3 regions of the Paenibacillus sp. FW101-FHT12H11 genome follow, and region 3 is predicted to be linked to each of the others. Evidence: riboswitches for the same ligand, from Rfam matches in the RefSeq annotation. Region 3 holds a riboswitch; each other region holds the start of a gene.
What was found. Region 3 has a riboswitch for ZMP and ZTP ahead of AC3WTJ_RS16680 (GNAT family N-acetyltransferase). Riboswitches for the same ligand answer to the same signal wherever they lie in the genome.

Region 1: it holds a riboswitch for ZMP and ZTP, as region 3 does, so the genes downstream of both, AC3WTJ_RS25500 (bifunctional 5,10-methylenetetrahydrofolate dehydrogenase/5,10-methenyltetrahydrofolate cyclohydrolase) here and AC3WTJ_RS16680 (GNAT family N-acetyltransferase) in region 3, are expected to answer to the same signal.
Region 2: it holds a riboswitch for ZMP and ZTP, as region 3 does, so the genes downstream of both, rpiB (ribose 5-phosphate isomerase B) here and AC3WTJ_RS16680 (GNAT family N-acetyltransferase) in region 3, are expected to answer to the same signal.

Annotation. Positions count from the first base shown of each region.
Region 1 covers NZ_JBYTCO010000008.1:242,774-246,664, forward strand. Annotated here, with positions in the region: gene AC3WTJ_RS25490 (TolB family protein) at 1-1,041, opposite strand, end outside; gene AC3WTJ_RS25495 (CBO0543 family protein) at 1,174-1,629, opposite strand; gene AC3WTJ_RS25500 (bifunctional 5,10-methylenetetrahydrofolate dehydrogenase/5,10-methenyltetrahydrofolate cyclohydrolase) at 1,717-2,574, opposite strand; ZMP/ZTP riboswitch at 2,631-2,709, opposite strand; gene AC3WTJ_RS25505 (hypothetical protein) at 2,747-3,235, opposite strand; gene AC3WTJ_RS25510 (hypothetical protein) at 3,414-3,891, opposite strand, start outside.
Region 2 covers NZ_JBYTCO010000017.1:48,791-52,681, forward strand. Annotated here, with positions in the region: gene glyA (serine hydroxymethyltransferase) at 30-1,280, opposite strand; gene AC3WTJ_RS35695 (TIGR01440 family protein) at 1,323-1,928, opposite strand; gene rpiB (ribose 5-phosphate isomerase B) at 1,940-2,398, opposite strand; ZMP/ZTP riboswitch at 2,502-2,582, opposite strand; gene AC3WTJ_RS35705 (low molecular weight protein arginine phosphatase) at 2,640-3,242, opposite strand; gene AC3WTJ_RS35710 (manganese efflux pump MntP) at 3,397-3,891, opposite strand, start outside.
Region 3 covers NZ_JBYTCO010000005.1:3,431-7,321, forward strand. Annotated here, with positions in the region: gene AC3WTJ_RS16660 (carboxylesterase family protein) at 1-391, shown strand, start outside; gene AC3WTJ_RS16665 (DUF2441 domain-containing protein) at 388-975, shown strand; gene AC3WTJ_RS16670 (alpha/beta hydrolase) at 1,064-2,023, shown strand; gene AC3WTJ_RS16675 (CBO0543 family protein) at 2,108-2,608, shown strand; ZMP/ZTP riboswitch at 2,675-2,754, shown strand; gene AC3WTJ_RS16680 (GNAT family N-acetyltransferase) at 2,804-3,880, shown strand.

The sequences.
Region 1 (3,891 bases), on a different contig from region 3:
CCCGTTATTTTCCGGAGGATGTGTGAGCTGCTTCTGCTCTTTATTTGAAAGGCTCAGCTGATATAAAGCGGGAAGCGGCCATACAGCATCCTCTTTGGATTCCTTGGACCTAGAAACAATGATCATGCGATCGTTTTCCCATGTAAAATCACGATCCGCATATCCTTGAGGCGTATAAGAAGCCGGTTTCAGAGCGGGCAGATCCTTGAGCTTCAAATGCTTATTCTGCACGGCAACTCGGCCTTCCCCTGCAATATAGGCGAGCCTTGCCTTCGTAGGCGACCAGGCAAACCATTGCGGGTAGTGAAGCATGTTATCCAATTGCTGGAACTGTTCGCCATCCGAAGACAACACGCATAACGCATTACCGTCCGCCGACAAAGATGCCGTAGGATGCGCTATAAACGAGATCCACTTTTTATCACTGGACCATTTGAATACGCTTGTGCCAACAGCGAAAAAGCCAGGTGACTCCGTAGGAAGCGTATAAAAATGCTTACTCTTGTTGGGATCCATTTTGGCGTCGGCCGGAACCATATACAATTCCACATTCGTCCAACCGGATGGCCTGAGCTGAGCAGGTGAAGATACCAGAAATCCACTGCCATCAGGTACCCATGAGTAGTTATCCACACCCAGAGTTACATTCTTAAAGGGTTCCACTTTATCGCGGCCAATCTTTGTGGTATTCAGAACGCCATCTATTTTAAAAGCAAGATCATTCCTATTGGGAGACCACTGAAAATTGTCGCCGCCTGGATAGACGCGATTATGTTTTTTCGCCTCCAAGCTGTACACCCATATCTCATGCTGCTGTTCTCCTAGGGCAAGTGAGTAGGCAATGAACTTTCCATCTGCCGACCATTTGGGCTCGCTTACCTTTTGATGTAACGTAACTTGCAGCTCCTTATCGTCTTTTTTGACCCATAGATCGCCGCCGCGCACAAAAGCAGCTTGTATAGATTGCTTTGGTTCAGCATATCCGACATTAGCGCATAAGACTGAAATCACCAGGCTAATGAACAACATTTTAATTTTCATCGGTTGCCCCCTTTTCAAATCGTTCAGAAATATTTTTAGCAGGTTGATCCAAATTATTCCTCAAGGGAAAACAACAAAAAAACGCTTAACAACTCCCTCTGGCCACTGGCCCGAAGAGCAATTAAACGTTTTTCATTTCCAATAACCGTATCTTACCAAAAGCCTGTAATACAAATTGACTAGGCTATATGCAAGTAGATAGGATACAAAGGTCCAACCAATATTCCAATGATTGCTGTATTCTACTTTCCCAAAAATAAACGCCAAATATTCCAGCGCAGTCGTAGCCAAGCAAAAACAGCCTATTTTCAGAAGTGTATACCGATTATTTTTTCGAATCCAATAAATCAAATAACCGGCCATAACGGGATAAAGCCCAATATCAAGCGGCAGTGCTGAAAGCGTCTCATCATTCTCAATCAAAGGGGTGAAATCCCAAAAATCCAAATAGTACCCTGTATCGTTGATTAAGCCAGATATCACGACAGTAATTGGAAAGATGAATAACACAATAGTTCGAGACTTTCTATACAAATAAATGCCAAACACCCAGGGGATTAAAAAGCCTGCAATAATGTTAAATAACATGATTTCACCTCTTTACTCTAGATCCACTAGTATGACCAGTTGTTGGTGAAAATATGATGTTTACAAAACTTGCAGGCTCGGGGCGCTCTACGCTTGTCGCTTGTTAGCTATGTTTTCAGCCGCATCGACCGTATGTTTGAGCAAGGTTGCAATGGTCACTGGACCAACCCCGGCAGGAACCGGTGTTATAGCCGAAGCCACCTCACAACAAGCCTCATAATCAACATCACCAACGTTTCCTGGATTGTAACCTGCATCTAAGACAATTGCGCCTGGTTTTAGCCAATCACCTTGAACAAAGCGGGGTTTACCCACGGCAGCTACAACAATATCTCCCAGACGCACGATATCGGCCAAATTCGTTGTTTTCGAGTGGCAGGTCGTAACGGTTGCGTTCTTATTTAGCAGCATTAGTGAGACGGGTTTGCCGAGAATTGGACTTCTTCCAATAACAACAGCATGTTTGCCTTCGACCTGAATTTCATAATAATCTATAATGGCCATAATCGCCGCCGGCGTACAGGATGGGAACTCGGCAAATCCAAAAGCATTTTGAGCAAATCCCAACGTCGTGACGCCATCGACATCTTTATCGATATGAATCGCCTCAAAAGCTGCTCTTTCATCGATATGCTTCGGGACCGGGTGTTGCAACAAAATCCCATGCACGCTGTTGTCATCATTAAGCTTGTGAATGGCTGCAATTAACTCCTCCGTCGTCGTGTGTTCAGGAAGAACTACACGAATGGATTGAATCCCCAGTCGCTTGCACGCGTTTCCTTTCATCCGTACGTAAGTCGCCGAAGCAGGATCGTCGCCGACCAACACGGTCGCTAAACAAGGAACGATGCCTTGATCGGACAAGTTTTTGATTCTGTTGTTCAGTGATGCCTTCATGGCGTCTGCGACCCGGTTACCATCCAAGATTAATGTTTCTGCTGACATTTCCATCATCCCTTTTGAGTAAATTTGAAACGCAAAAAGGTAAGGGGATATCCCCTTACCTCTGCCCAGGCGTACGGCTGATTATCTGTGTGCTCCCTCATGGTTCCCCATGTTCCGCCAGTCACACACAGTTACTTGTATGAAAACATAATAACAACTATAGCGATAGTTTTCAATGCTCTCTTCCAATTCGCCTGCAATAAGCTTCCAACTCATCGAATGAAAACTTGTAGAAAGTTAAATCATTCACAACTGATGAGTGAAATCCAGGCAAGCTGCTCCACCTAGAAACAATTGACTGTATCTCCTTATTGTCAGTAGAACTCCAGAACTGGAGCTGCTTTACGTCTGGGTTACCAGCTTTAATAAGGCTCAATAACGCCTCAAAACCACGCAGAAATAACGGTGTACGCCGATAGTGTTCCAAAATAAAGGCAATCTCGACCTGACAAATCTCTCGATCTTCATAATCATTTGCCCCTGTGCCGTACACGAAGCCTGCCGCACCTACGATATCGTAAGTCTCATCGTGGATAATCAGCATGGCATGCCCGAAGTGTAGCGGACTGCCCATGAAAGCAAGCTTCATCGCGAAAGGGTACGGCAAGTTTAAACAGGCTTGCTGCTGAATCAAAAAACGGATGTAAGCTTCGAAATCCATCTCGAACTTACACGTGCGGAATTCGAAACCCATTAAACCGGATTAGCTCGCAAATTCTCGTTGTCCTTGACGATTTTACCGAAACCGCCGCCTTTTTTCGTATCTTTATTAATGCTTGGTGGAATTACGATCATGCATAACGCCTCCTTATCAAGGGTAGTTGTCTGTCATATAGATATTATACCTTTATGAATTTATCTAAGAAACCCCTCAGATTGTTAATTTTGACACCAAATTTCATTTGTTTCCCTAATTCGCTATCCGCTTCCTGGCTCGTGTCCGCAAATCTCGCATACAATCTACATAAATATACATTGTCTGCAAGCGCTGCGAATCTCACTTCCTGAACGTCCGGATTGTCGGACATAATCTCGCTTACCAAGAAACGCAATCCCTTAATGAAGAGCCTTGATCCTCGATACGCACGGTCGGCTATGGCCATCTCTACAAAAGCGATGTGCTTATCTTCGTAATCGTGCTCTGGTGTCCCAAGGTAATAAGCACTTGCCGCAATAATACGCTGTTCGTTTTGATCCACCACCTGAATCAACTGACCATACTTGATGAACGAATACAACATCGTTATCGTGTCGGTGGCCGAATACGATGGATGCATATCCCGCCGGTTTTCCAGAATGAACAAACTCACTTTAGCC
Region 2 (3,891 bases), on a different contig from region 3:
ACCCTTTGAGGCAGCCCTTTCTATTTTGATTAGTAAGTTAAACCTGCGTACAACGGATATTGCGCCGTCAAATCTTTCACCATGCCGCGAGCTTTCTCAAGAACAGCCTCATCTTTCGGGCTTTTCAATGTAATTGCAATCACTTTCGCGATTGTTTGCATCGCTTCTACGCCCATGCCGCGGGATGTTACAGCCGGTGTGCCCAAACGGATACCGCTTGTGATGAACGGGCTTGTTGGGTCGAAAGGAATCGCGTTTTTGTTCGCTGTGATACCAATCTCGTCAAGTACGTGCTCAGCATCTTTACCTGTGATGTTCAGGTTGCGCAGATCAACCAGCATCAAGTGGTTATCTGTACCGCCGGAAACAAGGTTAATGCCTTCAGCTGTCAGTGCAGTCGCCAATGCTTGCGCGTTGTCGATGACGTTTTGACCGTAAGTTTTGAATTCCGGTTGCAGAGCTTCACCGAAGGAAACGGCTTTTGCAGCAATCGTATGCATCAAAGGACCGCCTTGGGAACCAGGGAATACAGCTTTATCAATCGCAGCTGCCCAAGCTTTGCGCGTAAGAATCATACCGCCGCGAGGACCGCGAAGCGTTTTGTGCGTTGTAGTTGTAACGAAATGTGCATGCGGCACTGGGTTCGGGTGCAAACCAGCAGCAACTAGACCGGCAATATGCGCCATGTCAACGAAGAACAATGCGCCTACATCGTTAGCGATGGATGCTAGTGCTTCGAAATCAATCGTGCGCGGGTAAGCACTTGCGCCAGCAACTAACATGCGAGGCTTATGTTTGAAAGCCGCTTTACGAACATCGTCGTAGTCGATACGGAAGTCTTTTTCACTTACACCGTAAGCCACGAAATTGTAAAGAATACCGGAAGCATTAACAGGGCTGCCGTGTGTTAAGTGACCACCGTGTGCCAGGTTCATACCCAGAACAGTGTCACCAGGGTTTAGAGCTGCCAAGTAAACAGCCATATTCGCTTGTGCACCAGAGTGCGGTTGAACGTTCGCATGTTCAGCTCCGAAAAGCTCTTTCGCGCGGTCGCGAGCGATATCTTCTACGATGTCTACGTATTCGCAGCCGCCGTAGTATCTTTTGCCCGGGTAACCTTCTGCGTATTTGTTAGTCAGTACTGTACCCATCGCTTCAAGCACAGCTTGGCTGACGATGTTCTCAGAAGCGATAAGCTCAATTTTGTCGCGTTGACGACCAAGTTCTAGATTCATAGCTTCTACGATTTTCGGATCTTGTTTACTTAGAAAGTTTGTCATATGGAATTCCTCCTAAAAGATAATTTATATCTATAAGTTAACCTAGCAATCCGCATCTGGCGCGGCTTGCTGATAGAGCTGCTCGGCAGCCTCAGGTGTGTAGACAGCTCTTGTTCCACCAATCAATTTAGGCCGTGTAAAGGCCATGGTTACATAAGCATGACCCATATTCCGCACGGGCGGCCGTGCAGGCACAGCAACCCGCCGCAAATGCATCCCGATCAGCGTACTGCCAATATCGATTCCGGCATGCGCTTGAATCGTCTCGACGACTATAGGCTTCGCGAAGTGGCGGTACGCGTAGGAGGCCATTGAACCTCCGGCTTTTGGCACAGGAATAACCGACACTGGCTCAAGCTGAGGGGAGATCGCGAAAAGATCTTCCTCAATGACAAGCGCGCGGTTCAAATGTTCGCAGCACTGAAAAGCCAAGTGCAAACCGAACTCGCGGCTAATGCGCTGCGCCGTTTCAAAAATCGGCCGAGCTGCATCCAACGTCCCCGACGTCCCAATCCGATGACCGAGAATCTCACTCGTGCTTGTACCAATGACCAGAATGTGACCTGGCCGTAGATTGCCCACCTTTACCAACTCGCGAAGATTTGCTTCCAAATCTTCTGCAATCGTGTGAAGTATGGAATTTGTCATGGTGGCCACCCTTATGGATGAATCGCGAAGCGATCTTCGATGCTTTGCACCTTGTTAATGCGGTTCTGGTGACGGACACCTTGGGAAAACTCTGTTTCCAGCCAAATTTTCACGATTTCCTCGGCAACACCCGGTCCGATGACACGCTCGCCTAAAGCAAGTACATTCGTATCATTGTGCTCCCGTGTGGCTTTAGCAGAAAATAGATCATGAACCAGCGCGCAACGGATGCCTGGAACCTTATTCGCAGCGATCGACATCCCGATGCCTGTTCCACAGATCAGAATTCCCTTGTCGGCTTCCCCGGAAACCACATCTTCGCAAACCTTGAGTGCATAATCCGGATAATCAACGGAATCTGCACAGCTGCATCCATAATCTATGACCTGATGGCCCAAGGATTCAATAAAAGGAATAATAACATCTTTCAAACGATAGCCTGCATGATCCGCACCTAACGCAATTTTCATGGATAGAACGCTCCTTTGCTTGTTCGAATTCGACCCTTCTATTATATCCCAAAGTCCACCAGAAAACGAAAAAAAGAGCGGACACGCTAGAAATAGCGCGTTGCTCTTTTGCCCAGGCGACCGGCCGTATAGCTCAATGCTCCATTGTGGTTACTCCCACTCGTCGCCAGTTACATTGAGTCTTGCTTGATGAATCCATCTTATCGCATTATGCACGAGGTGTAAAGATGTCTTTCGCAAATCATTTCCCAGACTGCGAATCCTCTTTCCGCTCGCGCAGCTTCTTAACCAATTTATCTAAACTCCCGCTGATTTCATTCGCTGTTTGCCGGTAAACCTCTATAGGGCCTCCGAACGGGTCAGAAATATCATAATCCGGGATGGCATCTTCCAACAGATAAATCCGATTTCGTTCTTCAACGGTTACTGTTTGTGAAAGAGCCTGCTTAAGCTGAAGCTCCGTGACCAACTTCTCTCTCTCCTCAATCGCTTGAAGGATGCGCTGATCGTCCTCTACATATTCTTTGAGTGTAAAAATCTTATCTATCGCGCCCGGATACCGCTGGATAACCGAACGTTTATGCCCCATCGTCATCGTTAAAATGAGATCTGCCCACTTCACTTCAGACTCCTGTATCGCTAATGAACGAATAGGCTCTTTGAACCCTGCCTCTTGCAGCAGCGTTGCACTATTTCGGGAGATCGGAGCGCCCGTCATCGCGGATACGCCAGCTGAACGAACTTCTGCCGCAAGTCCTTCTTGGTGCACCCTGATACGCAGCAAACCTTCGGCTAATGGACTGCGGCACGTATTTCCTGTACAGACAAATAGAATTCGCAACATGAGAACCTCCTTAGAGTTTTGCGTAGCAAAACTTTCTTCGTAAGCATGGGCCTGAGTTTTGCGTAGTAAAACTTTCTCGTAAGCATGGGCTGAATTTTGCGGTAACAAAACTTTCTTCATAAACATAGGCAGAGCCTGCTCCGCCTCTATTGTATCATAGCAAAAACTTGATCCCAAACGCGAGCAGAATTAGCCCGCCAAACGCTTCTCCATACTCGCCAACCCAGCCGTTCACCCGTCTGCCAACCAATAAACCAGCTACGGATAGCAGCGCGCCGAACAAACCAAATACAAGCACGGTTAGCAGGATATCCGTCGCAAACATGCCTAAGGATACACCTACTGAAAACGAATCTATGCTTACACTAAGCGCAAAAATCGTCAGACCCCATAAAGATCTATGATCAAAAGAGGTTGCTTCTTCTCCACGGATCGAACTATACACCATATGGGAGCCTAAAAGAATGAGCAAACATCCGCCCGCAGCAGTGGCCACATTGCCAAGCAGAAGCGAAACATATTGTCCCATAAATATGCCCATTAACGGCATAATGATATGAAAAATACCGATCACCGTGCTTATTTTTAAAATATCCAACAAGCGAATCCCCTTCATGCCGATACCGATTCCTAAGGAAAAAGCATCCAA
Region 3 (3,891 bases):
AATGATCATGAATTACCCTGTAGATGCTGAGAGAGTTTATTTAACTGGATTTAGTATGGGCGGGAACGGAACATGGGATTTTGCTTCAAGAGCACCTGAACTTTTTTCAGCCATAGTGCCGATTTCAGGGTGGTTTGAGCCGGGACAGGTAAATCTACTAAAGGATATACCCATTTGGGCATTTCATTGTGTGGACGATGATGTTGTTCGAGTATCCGGGACAGAAGATATGGTTAGATCGATAACAAAGACAGGTGGAAACATCAGAGCGACGTACTACTCCGAACTGGGTCACAGCCATAAAGTTATGGAAGAGACGTATAACAATCAAGAATTATATACGTGGCTTCTGAAACATAAGAACAGCAGTATTCGGAGGATAGGAGAATGAATGATTCGGATGTTTATCACATTGTTACTGGGAATAAGATGGCTCTGGGGCAAGTAATCAATTTTGATCGTGACCAGAAAAACACAGTATACCGTTTCTTTTTTGAAAAAGAACAATTAAATGCCAAAGGCGAAGACTTTATTCAAATTTTCAATGATCATTACACTAATGATGGCTTGAAACTTGATAAAGAAAATGCAGAAGTAGCTGTTAAGTATGTAGGGCAAACAATTAGAGCTATTAGAGAAGCACTAGTTGAGTTGGTTAGACTTCAAGAGTACCCTGAGTATCCTTCAAGATTGACATGTTTATATGCTGCGAAAAGTTATGAAGACGCTTTGAAATGGAAAAACATTTTTGAATCCTATCATCGGAAAGTTTTGCAAATTGTTAGGCTTCGGGTTAATGGAAGTTACTTTGAGGGCGATGGAAATCTATTGCCTAAGGAGGATGCGATCCCTTTTTCCTTAAAAATTGAACAAGCTAGAGAATACTGGAAGGGGAATGTGAGCAACGAACTTCCGGAGCTTTTGATTAATGGAAAAATTGAAGTTATTGAAATAATCGATGAGTTCCCCGCTTAAGGATTTACAAACAAACAGATTACATTCCCCTCAAATGGGTTAATAAATTGGGACCACAAAATGAAACCAAATGAAAGGTGGTTCCAAAATGAAAAAGAAAATCGTACTTGAACAAGCCGCTCAAGATTTCGTAGAAGTTACAGCTAATCCACCATTTCTCTTTGATTTAGGACCGAAGAAAGGAAGGGAAGCCGTTGACGAAGTTCAAGACGGCCCCATAACAAAGCCGCCTGTTGACGTCGAGAATGTAACAATCCCGGGAGGGCCCAAAGGGGACATCTCCCTAACCATTTTTCGTCCACAAAACATCACGGCTTCTCTACCTGTGATTCTCTACACCCACGGCGCAGGCTGGGTCTTCGGAAATGTCCATACGCATGACCGATTAGTTCGAGAATTAGCGGTTGGGTCTCAATCCGCGGTTGTTTTTACAAACTATAGCCTGTCGCCCGAAGCAAAATACCCGGTTGCAATTGAAGAAGTTTTTACAGCTCTAAAATGGGTTGCCGAGCATGGTCATGAAAAGAGACTGCAATCCGACAACATATCAGTTGCAGGGGATAGTGTCGGTGGTAACATGAGCGCTGCCATTACCTTAATAGCCAAAGAGCGCGGCGGCCCTCGGATCCGCAAGCAGGTTCTCTTTTATCCAGTCACTGATGCATCGTTTGAGACGGAATCTTATAAAGATTTTTCAACAGGATATTTCCTTCGCCAGGATGCTATGAAATGGTTCTGGGACCAGTATACAACTGATCCAGGGGAAAGAGCGGAAATAACCGCTTCACCATTAAGAGCTTCCATGGAACAACTGAAAGGACTTCCGGAAGCACTTGTGATTACGGCTGAAGCAGATGTACTAAGGGATGAAGGAGAAGCCTATGCGAATAAACTGAGAGAAGCCGGGGTTCGGGTAACAGCTGTACGCTTCCAAGGTACAATCCATGATTTCGTTATGCTCAATGACTTAGCGGACACAGCTGCAGCTAGAGGGGCTATTCTGCTTGCAACTGCATGGATTCGTGAAAGGGAGAGAAACGTATTATAATCGGACGTGCAGGAAATCTGAATACCTATACATGCATTAGGGGATTATAAAAAGTAAAACGATCCAATTGTATGGGGTATTCGGATGATTTTCATTGCTATGGCTGTATTATCTGTCCTTTCGGCATGGCGTTGGGGAGACTGGAGAAATTGGCAAAAATATCATGCAACAATGTTATATTTCTTGCTTGGAGACGTATTTTATGTTCTGCTGACAAAAGATTACCCGCTATGGCAGCACCAACCCATGCCGCCAATTGATAGTACGATAGGGACTGAAATATGCTGTTTGGCTGCATTTGCAGCTACAACGCTGATATTTCTTGGTTTATACCCCAAAGGAATTGCGAAGGCAGCATTATGGATAGGATTATGGGTCGTCATTTATTCCCTCATTGAGGTCATCTACATGTTTACAGGAGCGATCAAACATTTTCATGGCTGGACCATGCAGTATTCCGTCGTGTTCAATATCATCACGTTCCCCATGCTTCGTTTACATTTTAGTCGGCCAATCCTTACGTATGCGATTTCCATACTATTCGCTATTGGATTATTAGTCATATTCAAAGTTCCAATTAAATAATCCCAGAAAATAATCTTCCTCTTCATCTAGACGCCTTTATTTTTCCTTTGTATAATAAAGGGAAATTATGGTATGCGTAACTGGCGAAACGTAGAGGACTACGGGGGAGCGCATATGGCATATAGCCGATCGCCTGGGCAGAGCGTTTGATCCATTGGGTCAAGTGCTCTTTTTATTTCTGAGGAGATGATGTCGATGAAGAGGACAAGGCATGTCGGAGTTGTGCTGTACGATAAGGTAGATACGTTGGATTTTACCGGTCCCCATGATGTATTTGGGGTAGCCGGGTACTTGGGTAGTCATTTTCACGTTTTTACGGTAGCCGAAAAGGCTACTCCGCTGACTACCGTTAGCGGCATCACGATCACGCCACATTTTAGCTTTGATACTTGCCCAGCCATTGATATTCTCATCGTGCCTGGAGGGTGGGGAGCCCGAACAGAAATAAATAATTTACGTCTGATCAATTGGTTGCGAGAGGTGGCGAACAACGCTGAAATTGTGCTTTCGATATGTACCGGTGCCTTGTTGCTGGCGAAAGTGGATATATTGGAGGGGCTTCGCGTGACAACGAACCGGATGGCGTACGACCTTTTACAAGGCATGCTTTCTCCAGGTACGACGGTTGTGAAGGATGTACGGTATGTGGATAACGGAAAAATTGTCATGTCGGGCGGTGTAACTACAGGTTTCGATGCAGCGTTACATGTTGTAGCCAGGTTGTTCGGAGAAGCATTGGCGATGGAAACGGCAGCACGGTTGGAGTACCTCTGGCAGAGCAAACTGGACATTCGCAGAGCAGAACTGGCAGATGCTGAGTCAGTGCGAGAGCTTTTGGTACATGCCGCAAGGTGGATTGAGCGGACGCAGGGCTTTATACAGTGGCGAGAGGAGAGGTTTTCACAAGCGTATGTGTTCGATTTGATTCAACAGGATGAGTTTTTTGTGGCGCACATGGATGGAGAGCCCGTCGGCTGCTTTTCCATTCAATGGAGGGACGAAGAGATCTGGAGAGAACAGCACCATGAAAATGCTGGCTATGTACACCGATTGGCGGTCTCTCGGGACTATCCAGGCATGGGCATTGGCACGCGGCTGCTCAATTGGGCGGAAAGCTATATCAAAGAACAAGGGAAATCTTGGATACGCTTTGATTGTATGGGAGATAACGCGGCACTCAATAGATATTATTCCCGTGAGGGATTTGCGTTTTGTGGACGCTATGAAGCGCAAGGGTGGGCTGCGCACTTGTATGAACGGCAGATCCTTTAGTAAAATAAAAT